Regions from separate parts of the Rhizobium sp. N731 genome, predicted to be linked through region 2. Evidence: riboswitches for the same ligand, from Rfam matches in the RefSeq annotation. Region 2 holds a riboswitch; each other region holds the start of a gene.

Region 1 (5,941 bases), 1.5 Mb from region 2:
CCGGCATGACGGCAGCGATCTCAAGGCACTCGAGAGGAAGGTGACGGGGCTTGGTTATTCCATCTCGCCCTTTACCGGAAATGCGACGCCCGCGCGTGAAGGCCGCCCGCACCATCATCACGATCATGCCGCTCATGGCCATGGAGATCACGACCGTGCCGGGCATGATCACGATCATGCCCATGACGAGAAGGAAATCGAAGGCCTGCATGGGCACGACCATGCGCTGATGACCGGTCCTTGGTGGCGGAGCAGGAAAGGCCGCCTGACCATTTTTTCGGGTGCGGCACTCATTGTCGCCTATGCCGTCGGCCATCTCGTGCCGGCGATCGCGTCCTATGCCTTCTTGGTCGCGATACTGGTCGGTCTGCTGCCGATTGCGCGGCGAGCCGTCATGGCGGCTTTGTCAGGCACGCCGTTTTCGATCGAGATGCTGATGACGATCGCCGCCGTCGGCGCCGTCATCATCAATGCGGGCGAGGAAGCGGCAACGGTCGTATTCCTGTTCCTCGTCGGCGAGCTGCTCGAAGGCGTGGCGGCGGGCAGGGCGCGTGAAAGCATCCAGTCGCTGACGGCCCTGGTGCCGAAGACCGCGCTGCTCGAAGACAATGGGCAGATGCGCGAGGTGCCGGCGGAAAGTCTTGCCGTCGGCGCGGTCATCATGGTTCGTCCCGGCGACCGCATCTCTGCCGACGGCGTCATCGTATCAGGCGAGAGCGCGATCGACGAGGCTCCGGTGACGGGCGAGAGCACGCCGGTGCGTAAGGGCGTCGATGCCGTCGTCTATGCCGGTACGGTCAATGGCGATGCGGTGCTCAGGGTTCGCGTCACGGCAGCCGCTGCCGACAATACCATTGCTCGCGTCGTCAAGCTGGTGGAAGAAGCGCAGGAATCGAAGGCGCCGACGGAGCGGTACATCGATCGGTTTTCGCGCTACTACACGCCAGGTGTCGTCGTCGTCGCCGCACTGTTCGCGGTCATTCCGCCGCTGTTTTTCGGCGGCGCGTGGAGTGAATGGATCTACAAAGGCCTTGCCATCCTGCTTATTGGCTGCCCCTGCGCCCTCGTCATCTCGACGCCGGCGGCGATCGCCGCTTCGCTGTCGGCGGCCGCACGGCGCGGATTGCTGATGAAGGGCGGCGCGGTCCTGGAGACGCTCGGCAAGGTGACGATGGTCGCCTTCGACAAGACGGGCACGCTGACGGAAGGCAAGCCTCGGGTCACCGACATCCTTTCCTTCGGATTGAGCGAGGCGCAGCTCCTGTCGCGCGCGGCTGTGCTCGAGCAGGGCTCCAGCCATCCGCTGGCACTGGCGATTCTCCACCGCGCCAAAGCGGACGGCGTGCCCGTGCCGCCCGCCTTCGAACTGGAAGCGCTGCCGGGCAAGGGGGTCACCGGCAAGGTCGGCGGCGAGACAGTGGATCTCTTGTCGCCGCCTGCCGCACGCGAGCGTGGGGCGCTCAACGCGGAACAGGAGGCGCGTATTGCAGGGCTCAATGATGAGGGCAAGAGCGTATCGGTGCTGCTCGTCAATGGCGCTGCGGCCGGCCTGATCGCCATGCGCGACGAGCCGCGCGAGGATGCCGAAGTGGGGCTCTCGGCGCTCAAATCGGCCGGTGTCAAGGCGATGATGCTGACGGGCGACAACAAGCGGACGGCGGCCGCCGTCGCCGGCATGCTCGGTATCGACTGGCGCGGCGAGATGATGCCCGAGGACAAGCAGCGGGTCGTCGGTGAATTGAAGCGTGAAGGTTTCGTCGTCGCCAAGGTCGGCGACGGCATCAACGACGCGCCGGCGCTCGCCGCCGCCGACATCGGCATCGCCATGGGTGGCGGCACGGATGTGGCGCTGGAGACGGCCGATGCCGCCGTGCTGCACGGACGCGTCGGCGACGTGGCGCGGATGATCGCGCTTTCCAAGCGCACGATGCGCAATATCTTGCAGAATATCACCATCGCGCTCGGGCTGAAGGCTTTCTTTCTGGTGACCACGATCGCCGGCATTACCGGGCTCTGGCCGGCGATCCTCGCCGATACCGGCGCCACCGTGCTGGTGACGATCAATGCGCTGCGATTGCTTCGGATAAAGGTATGAACCCGACTGGCGGCGGGAAGACTGCCGATTCCGGCCTACCCGGGAATCGAAAATAGCGGAGCGGGCCATCTGCCGGCTCTCAGTTTGCTGACAAAGTCTCCTCCGTCATGCTCGGCCTTGTGCCGAGCGTCTAACCACCGCAATTTTAGGCAGGAAAACGGTTTAATTTTCAGATGCTTATTTGGACGTGCTCAGATCCTCGGCACAAGGCCGAGGATGACGTCGCGGGTTGCAGTGCTTTGTCAGCAGCCTAGGAGCCAGCTTGTCGGCCGGTTCACGTCGAGGCCTTCTCCACGGCCTGTTTTCGTTAAGCTTTCGTTATCCCTGTTTTTCACAGGAATACAGCGATTTCAAACCTGCCGTAACGCAATGCACAAACCATCCGTTGACGTGAATTCGGATTCGCGTACTATATCTAGTGTTCGAGGTTCCCTCGATTCGTGAGGATCGAGGGCTAAGACGGGAATACGGTGCGTGGCGCCATCATGGCGCGGCGATGCCGGAGCTGCCCCCGCAACTGTAAGCGGCGAGCAACTGCCCGATTTCAGGTCACTGAGGCATGATGCCTTGGGAAGGCTGGGGCAGAGTGCTTCGACCCGTGAGCCAGGAGACCTGCCTTGAACGAAACGTCCACGGGCGGGGTGTCCGGAAGGTCGCGTGATCGAAGGCGGAATGATCCGCGCCTGTTGCGCTGCCCCGAACGTCCGCATGAGCACTTCGGGGTTTGAAGTCATGTCGAGAACATCAAGGCCGTCGCCCGCGCACATCCTGCGAGGGATGATATCAGGCGTTTAAAGCGCCAACCTTGCCACATCATTATCAAGCATTGTCCCGGACGCCGTACGGCGCCCGATCCAGCCCTGCGTCCTGAATCCATTGACATCACGAGGAACATGATGAGCGTTACCGTTTACAGCAAGCCGGCCTGCGTCCAATGCACCGCCACCTACCGCGCCCTCGACCGCCTGGGCGTGGACTATGAAATCGTCGATATCTCCCAGGATACCGAAGCGCTCGATCGTGTGCGCGGCATGGGCTACATGCAGGTTCCGGTCGTGGTTGCCGGCAGCCAGCATTGGGCGGGTTTCCGACCCGACATGATCAGCGCGCTTTCCTGAGCTGAGAAAAGCGATGGGGCTGATTGTCTATTATTCCAGCCGATCCGGAAATACCCATCGTTTCGTCGAGAAGCTGGGGCTGCGCGCGGCGCGCATTCCCCTTGGCGCTGAGGACATCCATATCCGCGAACCTTATGTGCTGATCTTGCCTACCTATTGCGGCGACGGCGGCCCCGGGATCGTAAAGGGAGCCGTGCCCAAGCCGGTGATCCGTTTCCTCAACGAGGCGGAAAACCGCTCCAACATCCGCGGCGTGATTGCCGCGGGCAACAGCAATTTCGGCGAGACCTACGGGCTAGCCGGCGATGTCATCTCGAACAAGTGCCAGGTGCCGTACCTTTATCGGTTCGAGCTTCTGGGAACGGCCGAGGATGTCGCCAATGTCAAAGACGGGATGGGACGATTTTGGACACGGGAACAAATCTGACGCGGGATGCGGGCGCAAAACCGCTGAAGGCGGCTGAAACGCTCGATTATCACGCGCTGAACGCGATGCTGAACCTCTATGACGATGACGGCAAGATCCAACTCGACAAGGATCGCATGGCGGCCAGGCAATATTTCCTGCAGCATGTGAACCAGAACACCGTGTTTTTTCACAATCTTCGAGAAAAGCTCGATTACCTCGTCACTGAGGGCTATTACGAGCAGGAGGTGCTCGACCAATATTCCTTCAATTTCGTCCGCGACCTTTTCGATCAGGCCTATGCCAGGAAATTCCGTTTTCCCACTTTCCTCGGCGCTTTCAAATATTACACCAGCTACACGCTGAAGACCTTCGACGGAAAGCGTTATCTCGAGCGCTATGAGGACCGCATCTGCATGGTGGCGCTGACCTTGGCGCGGGGCGACGAGGCCCTTGCCCGCGACATGGTCGACGAGATCATTTCCGGCCGCTTCCAGCCGGCGACGCCGACCTTTCTCAATGCCGGCAAGAAGCAGCGCGGCGAACTGGTTTCCTGTTTCCTGCTGCGCGTCGAGGACAATATGGAATCGATCGGCCGGTCGATCAATTCGGCGCTGCAATTGTCGAAGCGCGGTGGCGGCGTGGCCCTGTCGCTGACGAACATCCGCGAGGCCGGTGCGCCCATCAAGCAGATCGAGAACCAGTCCTCCGGCATCATCCCGGTGATGAAACTGCTCGAAGACAGCTTCTCCTATGCCAACCAGCTCGGTGCGCGCCAGGGGGCGGGCGCGGTTTATCTCAACGCCCATCATCCCGACATCATGCGCTTTCTCGACACCAAGCGGGAAAATGCCGACGAGAAAATCCGCATCAAGACACTGTCGCTCGGCGTCGTCGTGCCCGATATCACTTTCGAACTCGCCAGGAACAATGAGGACATGTACCTGTTCTCGCCCTACGACGTGGAACGCGTCTACGGTGTGCCCTTCACCGAGATTTCGGTGACGGAAAAGTACCGGGAGATGGTGACGGACGCCCGTATTTCGAAGAAGAAGATCAAGGCGCGCGAATTCTTCCAGGTGATCGCCGAAATCCAGTTCGAAAGCGGTTATCCCTACATCATGTTCGAGGACACGGTGAATCGGGCGAACCCGGTGGCCGGGCGCATCTCCATGAGCAATCTCTGCTCGGAGATCCTGCAGGTGAGCGAGGCGAGCCAATACAACGATGATCTCTCCTATAGGGATCTCGGCAAGGATATTTCCTGCAATCTCGGTTCGCTGAACATTGCGGCGGCGATGGATTCAGCCGATTTCGGCAAGACGATCGAGACCTCGATCCGGGCGCTGACGGCGGTCTCCGACATGAGTCATATCTTCTCGGTTCCGTCGATCGAGAAGGGCAATGACGAGAGCCATGCGATCGGGCTCGGGCAGATGAACCTGCACGGCTACCTCGCCCGCGAACGCATCTATTACGGCTCCGAGGAAGGCGTCGACTTCACCAATATCTATTTTTATACGGTGACCTATCACGCTATCCGAGCCTCGAATCTGCTGGCGGTCGAGCGCGGCGCCCGCTTCACGGGTTTCGAGAATTCGAAATACGCCTCGGGCGAATATTTCGACAAATATACCGAGCAGGAATGGAAGCCGGCGACCGAGAAGGTGCAGTCAATTTTCGACGATGCCGGCATACATATTCCGACGAGGGAAGACTGGGTGGCGCTGAAAAAGGCGGTGATGGCCTCCGGCCTCTATAATCAGAACCTGCAGGCGGTGCCGCCGACGGGATCGATCTCCTACATCAATCACTCGACCTCCTCCATCCATCCGATCGTCTCGAAGATCGAGATCCGCAAGGAAGGCAAGATAGGCCGGGTCTATTATCCGGCGCCGTTCATGACCAACGACAATCTCGATTATTACCAGGACGCCTACGAGATCGGGCCGGAGAAGATCATCGACACCTACGCGGCGGCGACCCAGCACGTCGACCAGGGTCTGTCGCTGACCTTGTTCTTCCGCGATACGGCAACGACGCGCGACATCAACAAAGCGCAGATCTACGCCTGGAAGAAGGGCATCAAGACGATCTACTACATCCGCCTTCGCCAGATGGCGCTGTCCGGCACCGAGGTGCAGGGCTGCGTGTCTTGTACGCTGTGATTTTGGGCTGCTGGCCGAGAGTTTCGAGCTTGCAGCCCCCTCATCCGCCTGCCGGCACCTTCTCCCCGATGGGGAGAAGAGACAAGCCGATTGAACGGCGTTCCCCTCTCCCCAGCGGGGAGAGGGCAGGGTGAGGGGGCTCCGCACTCCGTTA
Region 2 (5,941 bases):
TGTCGGTCGGCTACGCCACGCTGTATGGCGACATGAACGGCGGCTTCAATCCGATCAAGGACCTCTACAAGATGCAGGTCTATGCGCTAGCCCGCTGGCGCAACGAGAATGTGCCGCCGGGCGCGCTAGGCCCGTCGGGTGAAGTGATTCCGCAGAATATCATCGACAAGGCACCATCGGCCGAGCTGCGTCCCGATCAAAAGGATCAGGATTCGCTGCCGCCTTATCCCGTTCTCGACGATATTCTCGAGTGCCTGGTGGAGAAGGAAATGGCTGTTGAGGAGATCGTCGCGCGCGGCCATGACGTAGCGACCGTTCACCGGGTCGAGCATCTGCTCTATCTCGCCGAATATAAGCGCCGGCAATCGGCGCCGGGCGTGAAGATCACCAAGAAGAATTTCGGCCGCGACCGGCGCTATCCAATCACCAATCGATTCCGCGATCGCTGACGCAATCGACATATCAGTGAGGCAACATGCGCAGCTCGGTCGAGATCTATAATGTGGGGACGGGCAGGGCTCGCGAGGTCTGGCAAACGGACAGGCTGGTGGAAGCGCCGAACTTCTCGCCTGATGGTTCCTACCTGCTGCTCAACGGCGACGGGCTGCTCTTCCGGCTGCCGCTCGATGGCGGCGAGGTGGTCAGGGTCGATACGGGCTTTGCCGTCAATTGCAACAATGATCACGGCATTTCACCTGATGGCACCGAAATCGTCATCTCGGACAAGACCGAATTCGGCAAGTCGGCCATCTATATCCTGCCGATCGAAGGCGGAACGCCGCGGCTCGTCACCCGGAACCAGCCCTCCTACTGGCATGGCTGGTCGCCTGATGGCCGCCAGCTCGCCTATTGCGGCATTCGCGACGACCTCTTCGATATCTATACGATCTCCGTCGACGGCGGCGCCGAAACGCGGCTGACGCATGGCGAGGGCCGCAACGATGGACCGGATTATTCGGCCGACGGACAATGGATCTACTTCAATTCCAGCCGCACCGGGCTGATGCAGATTTGGCGTATCCACCCCGACGGCACGGGCCTCGAGCAGGTAACGTCGGACAATCAGGGCAACTGGTTCGCCCATCCGTCGCCGAAAAATGACAAGGTGCTGATCCTGTCCTATGACCCCTCGGTTTTCGATCATCCGCGCGATCTCGACGTGCGGCTGCGGCTGATGGACATGGATGGCGGCAACCTGAAAACGCTGTTCGAACTTTTCGGTGGGCAGGGCACGATCAATGTGCCCTGCTGGTCTCCTGATGGCGAAGAATTCGCTTATGTGCGCTATTTCCCGGCTGATTAAGCCGCTGCCGCCTTGCGCCGCGCGCCAGCGGCTTTCGCCAGGTCTTCCAATACCGTCACCGACATGTTCCAGTCGATGCAGCCATCGGTGATAGACTGGCCGTAGACCAGCGGCTTGCCGGGAACGAGATCCTGGCGGCCGGCGACGAGGTTGCTTTCCACCATCATGCCCTTGATATGATAGTTTCCGGCGGCGATCTGCGAGGCCACGGAATGGACGACGAGCGGCTGGTTCATCGGGTCTTTGCCGCTGTTGGCATGGCTGGCGTCGATGAGGATGCGCGGGGCGACGCCGAGTTTAAGGCATTCCGCTGTGACGGCTTCGACATCGGCCGCCTCGTAATTCGGCCGCTTGCCGCCGCGCAGAATGATGTGGCAGTCCTCATTGCCCTTTGTCGAGGCGATTGCCGCCTGTCCGTCCTTGGTAACGGCCGGGAAGTGATGCGGTTGTGATGCGGCCATAATCGCGTCGAGTGCGACGCGAGCGCCGCCGTCGGTGCCGTTCTTGAAGCCGATCGGGCAGGAGAGGCCGGAGGCGAGCTGGCGATGGATCTGGCTTTCGGTCGTACGCGCGCCGATCGCGCCCCAGCTGACAAGGTCGGCAATGTATTGCGGCGTGATCGTCTCGAGGAATTCGACGCCAGCGGGCAGGCCCATTGCGTTGATGTCGAGCAGCAGGCGCCTGGCAATGCGAAGCCCTTCCTCGATGCGGTAGCTGCCGTCGAGATGCGGGTCGTTCATCAGACCCTTCCAGCCGACCGTGGTGCGGGGCTTTTCGAAATAGACGCGCATGACGATTTCCAGATCACTGGAGAAGCGCTGTCGCTGCTCGGCCAGCCGCGCGGCATATTCGCGTGCGGCAACCGGATCGTGGATGGAGCAGGGGCCGATGACGACGATCAGGCGGTCGTCTTCTCCCTCGAGGATCCGATGGATCGCATGACGGTTGCTGGTCACCGTCTCGCTGACGGCAACGGTTCGGGGGATTTCCGCGATGATATCTGCGGGTTTGGTCAGCGGGGTGATTTCGAGGATACGCAGATCATCAATGGTATCGGGCACGGTGTGGCTCCTGTTTGGTCATACCGTGCGGAAACAAAAAAAGCCGCCAGGTAGACTAGCGGCTGTTCGGGTGGTCGTCGCGTCGAATTCAGTTACGCACGGGCCCGCATCCGCTGGGAGCAGCGGTACCAATAAAATCGCGAGGCGTAGACAGAAGTGATCGACATGCGGCGTGTTTAGCGTGGCGGCCTTCCGTTGTCACGCAGAATCTGCGGCCCGAAAGAGGGCTTGGGCGTGCAGCAGTCTCTAATGCGTTTGCGAGCGTGGTCGTGACCAGCCGCCGCCTGTTCACCGGCATGTCAGGCGGAAAAATCGCTGTTTGCCTAACGGCCTCCTCGGGCTCGGCTGCCTCCGCTTGCCCGCGAAGCGCTTTCCTGAAATAGATACCTCGTCAGGTGCCCGCTTTCACGCGGGAGAATCGGGAATCCGGTGCAAGACCGGAACGTGCCCAACGCTGTAAGGCCGACGCTCGCCGCCTCATCATGCCACTGGCTTTTGCCGGGAAGGCTGCGGCAGACGGATGACGCCAAGTCAGAAGACCGGCCTGGCAAGATAGACCCAACCCGCGCGGACGGCGGGCGGTTGCGTTGTTGGGGATTTGACGATGCGACCCTTTGTTGAGGATGCCCTGTCGGAGGCATCCGGTTTTTCTCCGGCCGAACGCGAGGCCGTGTATCACGCGATCATGACCCGACGCGACGTGCGCAGCCAGTTCCTGCCCGATCCGTTGCCGGACGATGTCGTGGCGCGGCTTCTGACGGCCGCCCATCACGCTCCCTCCGTCGGCTTCCTGCAGCCGTGGAACTTCATCCTGGTGAAAAGCGAATCCGTGCGCGCGCGTGTCCGGGACGCTTTTGCAAAGGCCAACGAAGAGGCGGCACTGATGTTCGACGGCGAACGGCGGCAGGCGTACCGCTCCCTCAAGCTCGAAGGCATCGTGGAGGCGCCGCTCGGCATATGCGTGACCTGCGATCCCACCCGCGGCGGCAGCGTGGTGCTGGGACGGACGCACAATCCGCGGATGGATTCCTATTCGACCGTTTGCGCAATCCAGAATCTCTGGCTTGCGGCCCGCGCCGAAGGGGTCGGCATCGGCTGGGTCAGCATCTTTCGTGAAGGCGACCTGAAAACAATTCTCGGCATACCCGAGCATATCGAGGTGGTCGCGTGGCTCTGTGCCGGCTTTGTCGACCGGCTTTATGATGAACCGGAACTCTCGGTCAAAGGTTGGCGGCAGCGGCTACCGCTCGAGGAACTCGTGTTCCATGATGGATGGGGACGCAACGACCCTTAGCGATTACTGCTGTTGTGGTTGCGGGCCCGCCGTTGCCGGATTGGCAAGGTCGATCGAGCCCTGGTCGCCGGCAAGGAATTGCGGGCCGACCTGACGGACCTTGTTCTGCGTGGGGTCGTAGGGACGTTCGGGAACGGATGGCTGCGGCGGGGCTGATGCTGCCGCGGTATCTTTCGCCGGCGGATTGGTGCGGACCGTCGTGATCGAGCCCTGCTGCGGCGGTTCGCTCAGGGCCTGCTTGCCGCGCATCTCCTCGTAATAGGCGGTGAGATTGCAGGCGCAGGAATTTTTTTCGCCAGGCGCGCGGTTCTTGTAGGCAAAGGCGTTCTTCATGGCGCTATAGGGCGCACCCGTTGCGGCCGAAATCATGTTCGAGGCTTCGGTGCTGGTCACGTCGCGATAAAAGAGCTCGGTCTCGATGTCGGGGCACATCTTGGCGCAGGTCTGGGCATCGCGGCCGAAATCGACCGAGGTGGTGTTCGAACTGATCGGGAAGAAGCCGCCGTCGCAGCTGCGAACGCAGATGGTGCTGACCGGCGAAAACATTTCGGTCCTCGGCAGACCATAACGCGGATCGGCCTCTTCACCGCCGCCGAGCGGGATGAATGTGTCGGTGCGCATCGCCTGTTCCTCTACGCTTGGGGCGGGCTCGCTGGCGCTGCGCTCTGTCGGGGCATAGAAATTTTCGCTGTTGCAGCCATTGCGTTCGAGTGCCGCCGTCAATTCTCGGCGCGCGTCGTCATCGCCGGCCTGGCTGCGCAGCTCGTTGCGGCGGTCCTGGAGATAACGGATATTATCGATCATCCGGGCTTCGGCGTCAGAAAGCTCGGCGCAAAAATCGGCATTCTCACCGCCGATCACGACCATGCTGCCTGAGGTGCAGCCATAGCTGCGCAGATCGTTGCGGACTTTGCGCAATTCGAGGTTTTGCTCGGCGATTGCGCTGGCATATTGGCGCGCTTCCGGACCGTTATTGTTGCCGATCGATCGTGGTAGGTCGGCAAGGCGACCGCGCAAGTCATTGCAAATAGCGCTGCTTTGTGCGGCGGCCGGCGATGCCAGCGCAAGCACAAGAGCAAGAGACAGGTGTCGGCGTTTCACGGCGTTGTCCGGGAATGAGAAAGTGTCGATCGGTCAAGGGTGGCGTCCATCCGCCGTACCTTGTCTCTTAACGTGTTTCTCTTAATAAGCTTGGATCAATTCCTAGCGCATTTTCGAGATTTTATCCAGAAGACGCAGGTAATCTTCCGTCAGGTAAGTCGGCACAGCATTGCACCCGGAGGCGGACACTGCAGCCGTCAACAGCAGTTCCCTTCTTCATACGAATTGTTATTCTCGGCGCTCGTTCCTGTGGGGAATTGGCTTTCACTGAGGATGAAGCAATGCGCTACATGCTGATGCTGCATGCGGACGAAACTGCCGGGAACTCCATAGCGCCCGAGGACATGGCGCGTTTCATGGGGCAGATGTATGCCTATCAACAAGCGCTGGAGAAGGCGGCTGCGTTCGTCTCGAGCAATGCGCTCGTCAGCTCCTCTGAGGCCAGTCTCGTTCGTGTTCAAGGAAACGAGGTCAGCGTTCTGGACGGCCCTTATGCCGATGTTCGCGAACAGTTCGGTGGGTACTTTATCATCGACGTCGCCGATATGGACGAGGCCAACAAATGGGCGGCACGCTGCCCTGCCGCGACCTGGGGAACCGTTGAAGTTCGTCGCATCAGGGATGCGTCGGAATATGCAGGATGACGGTTTCGGCTTCTACCGTTGCCCGAGGTGTCGCAGAGCGAGTGGCGCGCGAGAGCTATGGCCGTCTCGTCGCCTATCTTGGAGGACGTTTGGGTGATATCGCGTCCGCCGAGGATGCGCTCGCGACGGCTTTCCTCACGGCTCTCGAAAAATGGCCGGTCGATGGCGTGCCCGACAACCCCGATGCCTGGCTGTTGACCATCGCGCGCAGGCGCAAGCTCGATGACTGGCGCAGGCACAAAGTGAAGGCGAAGAGCGCCGATCATCTTGCTCTCATTACCGAGGAACTCTCGACCGCGGCGGAAATGGACGAGGAGATTGCGGACAGGCGACTGGCGCTCATGTTTGCCTGCGCGCATCCTGGCATCGATGCGTCCGCGCGAACGCCGCTGATCCTGCAGACCGTGCTGGGCCTGACCGCTGCAGACATCGCCGCGCGGTTTCTTGTCTCTCCTGCGGCCATGGGGCAGAGGCTTGTAAGAGCCAAGGCGAGGATCAGAGATCAGAAAATTCCGTTCCTCGTGCCGACGAAGGAGCA
Region 3 (5,941 bases), 130 kb from region 2:
CAGCGGCCCGCCAATGACGGCGACCGACAGGGAACTCATCCCGACCACGGCATAAATGACCGGCGTCAATGTCGCATCGGCGAAATAGGGAGCGCAATAAGCAAAGAGCTTGCCGAGCAGGGCGCCCATGAACAGCGAGGCGAAAAACAGTCCGCCCCTGAAACCGGAGCCGATCGAGATCGCCGAGGCAAGGGATTTCAGGAGGAAGAGACCGATCAGCGCCGGGATCGCCACGTCGCGGGACAAGTTGAGATGCAGCGCGCCGTGGCCGGCCGAAAGAACCTGGGGGGAGATCATGGCAAGAAGCCCGACGATGATGCCGCCGAGCGCCGGGCGAAAGGGCGGGGCGATCGAGCTTTTGCGCGCCACCTCCTCGATGAAGGCTACGCCCTGCATGAGGAGAATGCCAACGCCGGCGCAGAAGACGCCGAGCAGCAGCGCCGGGATATAATCGGCCGGCACGACCGAGCCGAAGCTGCCGATATCGATGGTGAAATCGCCCTGGACAAGCAACCTTGCGATGAGGGTTGAAACGAGGGCGGAGACGACGACCGGGGTCAACGACACGATGGTATAGGTGCCGATGATCAGCTCGAAGGCGTAGAAGGCGCCCGTCAGCGGCGCGTTGAAGGCGGCGGCGATGGCGCCGGCCGCGCCGCAACCGACGAGGATGCGCAGGTCCGAGCGGCGTAGCTGCAGCTTCAGGCCGAATTTGGAGGCGATGCCGGCGGCGAGCTGGGTATAGCCGGCCTCCAGGCCGACGGAGGCGCCGAAGCCGTTGGAGATCAGGTTCTGTACGGCAACGATGATGCTATCGGTCAGGGAGAGGCGGCCGCCATGCAGTGCGTTCGCCTCGATCGGGTCGACCATTGGTTTCTTGCGCCGTTTGGCGAGGACCAGGAGCAGTAGGCCGAGCAGGGCGCCACCGATGACGGGGGCGGTGAGCAGCAGCATCTTGTCCTCGATGGCAGACGCGCTCAGCCTGTCGCTGTCGGCGATGCCGAAAACAAGCTGGTGCAGTTGGTTGGAGACATAGCTCATGCCGGTCACGGCAAGGCCCGAAGCGATGCCGACGATGGCGCCTGTCAGCGACAGGCCAACTTCGCTGCGGCGCGTCAGCGCACGCAGCCGCCCCGGATCGAAGAAAACACGCAGCGTGCGCAGGCGGCGCCGATCCAATTTCATAAGCATGGCTAGACAACTAGGCGAGGAGAGGCCGGGTCAAGGGCGGAGGTGCGGTTGCCTTGCAACGCAATTGCGGCGAAAAGCCGACCGGCGGGTCAAATATTTATGACGTAAGCATCTGATAAAAGACGATATTTCCGGTAGAGTCAGCGGTGTTGGCTGGCCTTTCGCGCAACGTTGCGGGAAGGTGTTTGCGAAGGTCGGTTGACTTCACCCGCCGGCTTGCCTAACCATCCGAGGAATAACGGATGGTTCCGGATCGGCATTTCGCTTTCCGGATGAAAAGGGAATGTGACGGGGCGGACCCACATCGGGCGCCTTCATCACAGCCGACCCCGCGACTGTAGAGCGGTCAGGGTCTTCCATCCGGCATCGAACCCTTTCGGCTGGCGGGCTGCAATCGTGCAGGCGGGTGGGATGGGCGACATGCCGGAAAAGCCACTGGAAATGCATGGTGATCAACCGGGGTCGGACGCCTCTATCTCTACGAATCGTCCACCTTTTCATCGAGGCAGCCGGGAAGGCGAGGCAGATCCGCTGGCACGATCAGGGGCGACCGGGCTTCCGGTTCGCCCCGATCGCCGCCGATAACCGCGAGCCAGGAGACCTGCCTTCCGTGCCGGGCGAAAAGCCCAACCCTGGGCAAGAGACCCGCTGCCAGCACGGAGGTTGTTTTGGCTGAACGAACGAATTCAGTGCCGCCTGCGGTGGTGCGATACAGTGGCGGCGGTGCGGTGATTTCGGACGCTTATGTCGAGTATGCGGGTGTCACAGCCTCGACGGCTAACGGCCACATCTTCTCTCCGAAGGCCGCTTCAGTATGACCACCACCCTCATCCTCGGCGGCGCACGCTCCGGCAAATCCCGTTTTGCCGAAAATCTCGTTATGGCAAGCGGCCTCGAGCGCCACTACCTCGCCACCGGCCGTGCCTGGGACGAGGAGATGCGGACGCGTATTGCCCAGCACAAGGCCGATCGCGGCCCCTCCTGGACGACGCATGAGGAGCCCCTCGATCTCGTCGAGAAGCTTACCGCCATCGACCGCGAGAGGCGCATTGTGCTGATCGACTGCCTGACGCTCTGGGTGACCAATCTGATAATGGAGGAGCGAGATATCCCAGCGGAGTTTACGGCGCTAGCCGATTTCCTGCCTAGCGCCAGGGCGCGGATCGTCGTTGTTTCCAACGAGGTTGGCCTCGGCATCGTGCCTGACAATCGAATGGCGCGCGATTTTCGCGATCATGCCGGACGGCTGCACCAAATAATCGCGGCGAAGGCCGACGAAGTCTATTTCATCGCGGCCGGTCTGCCGTTGAAAATGAAGGGTTGAAGTTCCATGAACCAGCAGAAAATCCCCGCAACCGTCATCACCGGCTTCCTCGGCGCCGGCAAGACGACGATGATCCGCAACCTGCTCACCAATGCCGGCGGCAAAAAGATTGCGCTTATCATCAACGAGTTCGGCGATCTCGGTGTCGATGGCGAGGTGCTGAAGGGCTGCGGCGCGGAGAATTGCAGCGAGGACGATATCATCGAACTCACCAATGGCTGCATCTGCTGCACCGTCGCCGACGATTTCATCCCAACGATGACGAAGCTTCTGGAGCGCGAACAGCGGCCCGACCATATCGTCATCGAAACCTCCGGCCTCGCCCTGCCGCAGCCGCTGGTCGCCGCCTTTAACTGGCCTGATATCCGCACCCAGGTGACCGTCGACGGCGTCATTACGGTGGTCGACAGCGCGGCCGTTGCCGCCGGTCGTTTCGCCGACGACCATGATGCGGTCGAGGCGGCGCGTAGCGAAGACGACTCGCTCGATCATGAGAGCCCGATCGAGGAGCTGTTCGAAGACCAGCTCACATGCGCCGATCTCATCGTGCTCAACAAGACCGACCTGATCGATGGCGATGGCCTGGGCCGCGTGAAGAGCGAAGTTGCCTCCCGCGTCGCCCGCAAGCCGGTCATGATCGAGGCCAGGAATGGCGAGGTGCCGGCCGGCGTGTTGCTCGGCCTCGGCATCGGCACGGAAGACGATATCGCCAACCGCAAGTCCCATCACGAGCTGGAGCACGAGGAAGGGACGCCGCACGACCACGACGAATTCGACAGCTTCGTTGTCGAACTCGGCGCCGTTTCCGATCCGACAGGCTTTGTCGAGAAGCTGAAGGGCATCATCGCTGAGCATGACGTGCTGCGCCTCAAGGGCTTCATCGACGTTTCGAACAAGCCAATGCGCCTGCAGTTGCAGGCCGTCGGCAGCCGCATCGACCAGTATTTCGACCGCGCCTGGGCAGCGGGCGAGGCGCGCCGCACGCGCCTTGTCGTCATCGGCTGGCACGAAATGAACCAGGACGCGGTGCGCAAGGCGATCGAAGCGCTCATTCAGGGATAATCGATGCATCTGCTTCTGGCCCAGCAGGGAACGATCAGCGACGGCGAGGAGGCGATCGACCTCGGCCAGTCGCCGGGCGATATCCTGTTCCTGTCGGCTGCCGACACCGAGCTTGCCGCGATCGCGGCCGCCTATCGCGAGTGTGAGGGGATGTCGCATTCGCTGAGGCTCGCGAACCTGATGAACCTCAAGCATCCGATGTCGGTCGATACCTATGTCGAGCGAACGGCCCGGCATGCCAAGCTGATCGTCGTGCGTGCGCTCGGCGGCGCCAGCTATTTCCATTATACGCTGGAGGCGCTGCACGCCGTTGCCGCCCGCAACGGGGCACTGATTGCGGTATTGCCTGGCGATGCCAAGCCGGATGCCGGGCTGGTTCCTTTCTCCAATGTTGACCTCGACGATCTCAACGCGCTCTGGGCCTATCTGATCGAAGGCGGCGACGCCAATGCGCGGGATTTTCTCACTTATGCATCGGCGATGCTGTCAGGGGCGGAGAAGCCGGCGCCGGCCGCGCCTTTGATGAAGGCTGGCATCTGGTGGCCGGGGCGGGGGCTGGTTGGAACTGAGGAGTGGAAGAGGCTGGTTTCTGGCACTTCTGCGGAAACACCCCCCTCTGCCCTGCCGGAGACCTCCCCCACAGGGGGGGAGATCGGCAAGGAGCGAGACCGTCGCCCTGCATCAGTTGTTTGGAGAAGCCCTGTCGGCGACTCGATCTCCCCCCTTGTGGGGGAGATGCCCGGCAGGGCAGAGGGGGGTACCGCACGCGCGGACGAAGATAAGGGCGAACATTCGACGGAAAAGGTGGATACCGAACTTACGATCCGCTCTATCGTCGCCATCGCGTTCTACCGCGCCCTCGTCCAAAGTGGAGAAACCCGACCCATCGAAGCCCTGATCGAGGCGTTGCAAGCGCAGGGCCTGCACCCGCTGCCGGTCTTCGCCTATAGCCTCAAAGACCCCGTCTCCAAAGGAATCCTCGAATCCATCTTCGCCGACCTCAAGCCCCATGTCGTCATCAACACCACAGGCTTTGCCGTCTCCGCCCCTGGTGCCGATCGCGAGCCGACCGTGCTTGAGGTCAATGACGCCATCGTGCTGCAGGCAATCCTGTCGGCCTCGTCGCGGGACGCCTGGGAGGCTTCGTCTCAAGGTCTATCGGCGCGCGATCTCGGCATGAATGTGGCGCTGCCCGAAGTCGACGGGCGCGTATTGGCGCGGGCGGTGTCCTTCAAGACGGCGGCGCGTTACGACGCGGCTATCGAGGCGAACATCGTCGCCAGCGTGCCCGATGCCGGCCGGGTCCGCTATACGGCGGAGCTCGCCGCCAGTTGGGCGCGGCTGCGCCGGTCGCCCGCTAATAGGAGGCGCATCGCCCTCGTTATGGCGAATTATCCGAACCGCGACGGCCGGCTCGGCAACGGCGTCGGGCTCGACACGCCGGCCGGCAGCATCGAGGTGCTTCGGGCGATGGCGGGTGCGAATTATCCGGTCGCCGATGTTCCGGCCGACGGCGACGCGCTGATCCGCCATCTGATGGAGGGGCCTACCAATTCCGGGCATGACGACCGGGTCATCCGCGAGGCTCTTTCGCTCAGTCGCTACAAAAACTTCCTGGAATCTCTTCCCAAAAAGATTCAGGATGAGGTGAGGGCGCGCTGGGGTGAGCCGGAGAACGACCCCTATTTTCGCGACGGCGTCTTCGCCCTGCCTTTCGCCCGCTTCGGCAGCGTCCTGGTCGGCATCCAGCCGGCGCGCGGCTACAATATCGATCCGAAGGAGAGCTATCATTCGCCGGATCTCGTGCCGCCGCATGGCTATATTGCCTTTTATGCTTTCCTGCGGCGCGAATTTGGCGCCGACGCCGTTATCCACATGGGCAAGCACGGCAATCTCGAATGGCTGCCGGGCAAGGCGCTGGCGCTGTCGGAGACGTGTTATCCGGAAGCGATCCTCGGGCCGTTGCCGCATCTCTACCCCTTCATCGTCAATGATCCGGGCGAGGGCACGCAGGCCAAGCGCCGCACCGCCGCCGTCATCATCGACCACCTGACGCCGCCGTTGACGCGGGCCGAAAGCTACGGGCCGCTCAAGGATCTGGAGGCGCTAGTCGACGAATATTACCAGGCCGCTGGCGGCGACCCTCGCCGTATCCGGCTGCTCAGCCGCCAGATCCTCGATCTCGTCACCGATATCGGGCTGGATCGGGATGCGGGGATTGCGAAAGGCGAGAGCGAAGGTGATGCGCTGAAGAAGCTTGATGCCTATCTCTGCGATCTGAAGGAGATGCAGATCCGTGATGGGCTGCACGTGTTCGGCGTGTCGCCGGAGGGGCGGCTGCTGACGGACTTGACCGTGGCGCTG

The links. A riboswitch is a leader RNA that binds a small molecule or an ion and turns the genes downstream of it on or off. The one in region 2 is predicted to bind cobalamin.
Region 1: linked by a shared signal. The riboswitch ahead of nrdH (glutaredoxin-like protein NrdH) and the one ahead of bluB (5,6-dimethylbenzimidazole synthase) in region 2 are both predicted to bind cobalamin.
Region 3: linked by a shared signal. The riboswitch ahead of cobU (bifunctional adenosylcobinamide kinase/adenosylcobinamide-phosphate guanylyltransferase) and the one ahead of bluB (5,6-dimethylbenzimidazole synthase) in region 2 are both predicted to bind cobalamin.

What each region holds. Positions count from the first base shown of each region.
Region 1 is NZ_CP013601.1:3,892,999-3,898,939, reverse strand. It holds gene AMK02_RS18875 (heavy metal translocating P-type ATPase) at 1-2,095, shown strand, start outside; cobalamin riboswitch at 2,504-2,729, shown strand; gene nrdH (glutaredoxin-like protein NrdH) at 2,992-3,213, shown strand; gene nrdI (class Ib ribonucleoside-diphosphate reductase assembly flavoprotein NrdI) at 3,227-3,640, shown strand; gene nrdE (class 1b ribonucleoside-diphosphate reductase subunit alpha) at 3,619-5,787, shown strand.
Region 2 is NZ_CP013601.1:2,426,443-2,432,383, reverse strand. It holds gene AMK02_RS11975 (NAD+ synthase) at 1-449, shown strand, start outside; gene AMK02_RS11970 (TolB family protein) at 476-1,303, shown strand; gene AMK02_RS11965 (3-deoxy-7-phosphoheptulonate synthase) at 1,300-2,364, opposite strand; cobalamin riboswitch at 2,741-2,926, shown strand; gene bluB (5,6-dimethylbenzimidazole synthase) at 2,969-3,658, shown strand; gene AMK02_RS11955 (DUF2865 domain-containing protein) at 3,662-4,759, opposite strand; gene AMK02_RS11950 (YciI family protein) at 5,041-5,403, shown strand; gene AMK02_RS11945 (RNA polymerase sigma factor) at 5,400-5,941, shown strand, end outside.
Region 3 is NZ_CP013601.1:2,556,301-2,562,241, reverse strand. It holds gene AMK02_RS12625 (chloride channel protein) at 1-1,191, opposite strand, end outside; cobalamin riboswitch at 1,418-1,566, shown strand; gene cobU (bifunctional adenosylcobinamide kinase/adenosylcobinamide-phosphate guanylyltransferase) at 2,006-2,515, shown strand; gene cobW (cobalamin biosynthesis protein CobW) at 2,522-3,577, shown strand; gene cobN (cobaltochelatase subunit CobN) at 3,581-5,941, shown strand, end outside.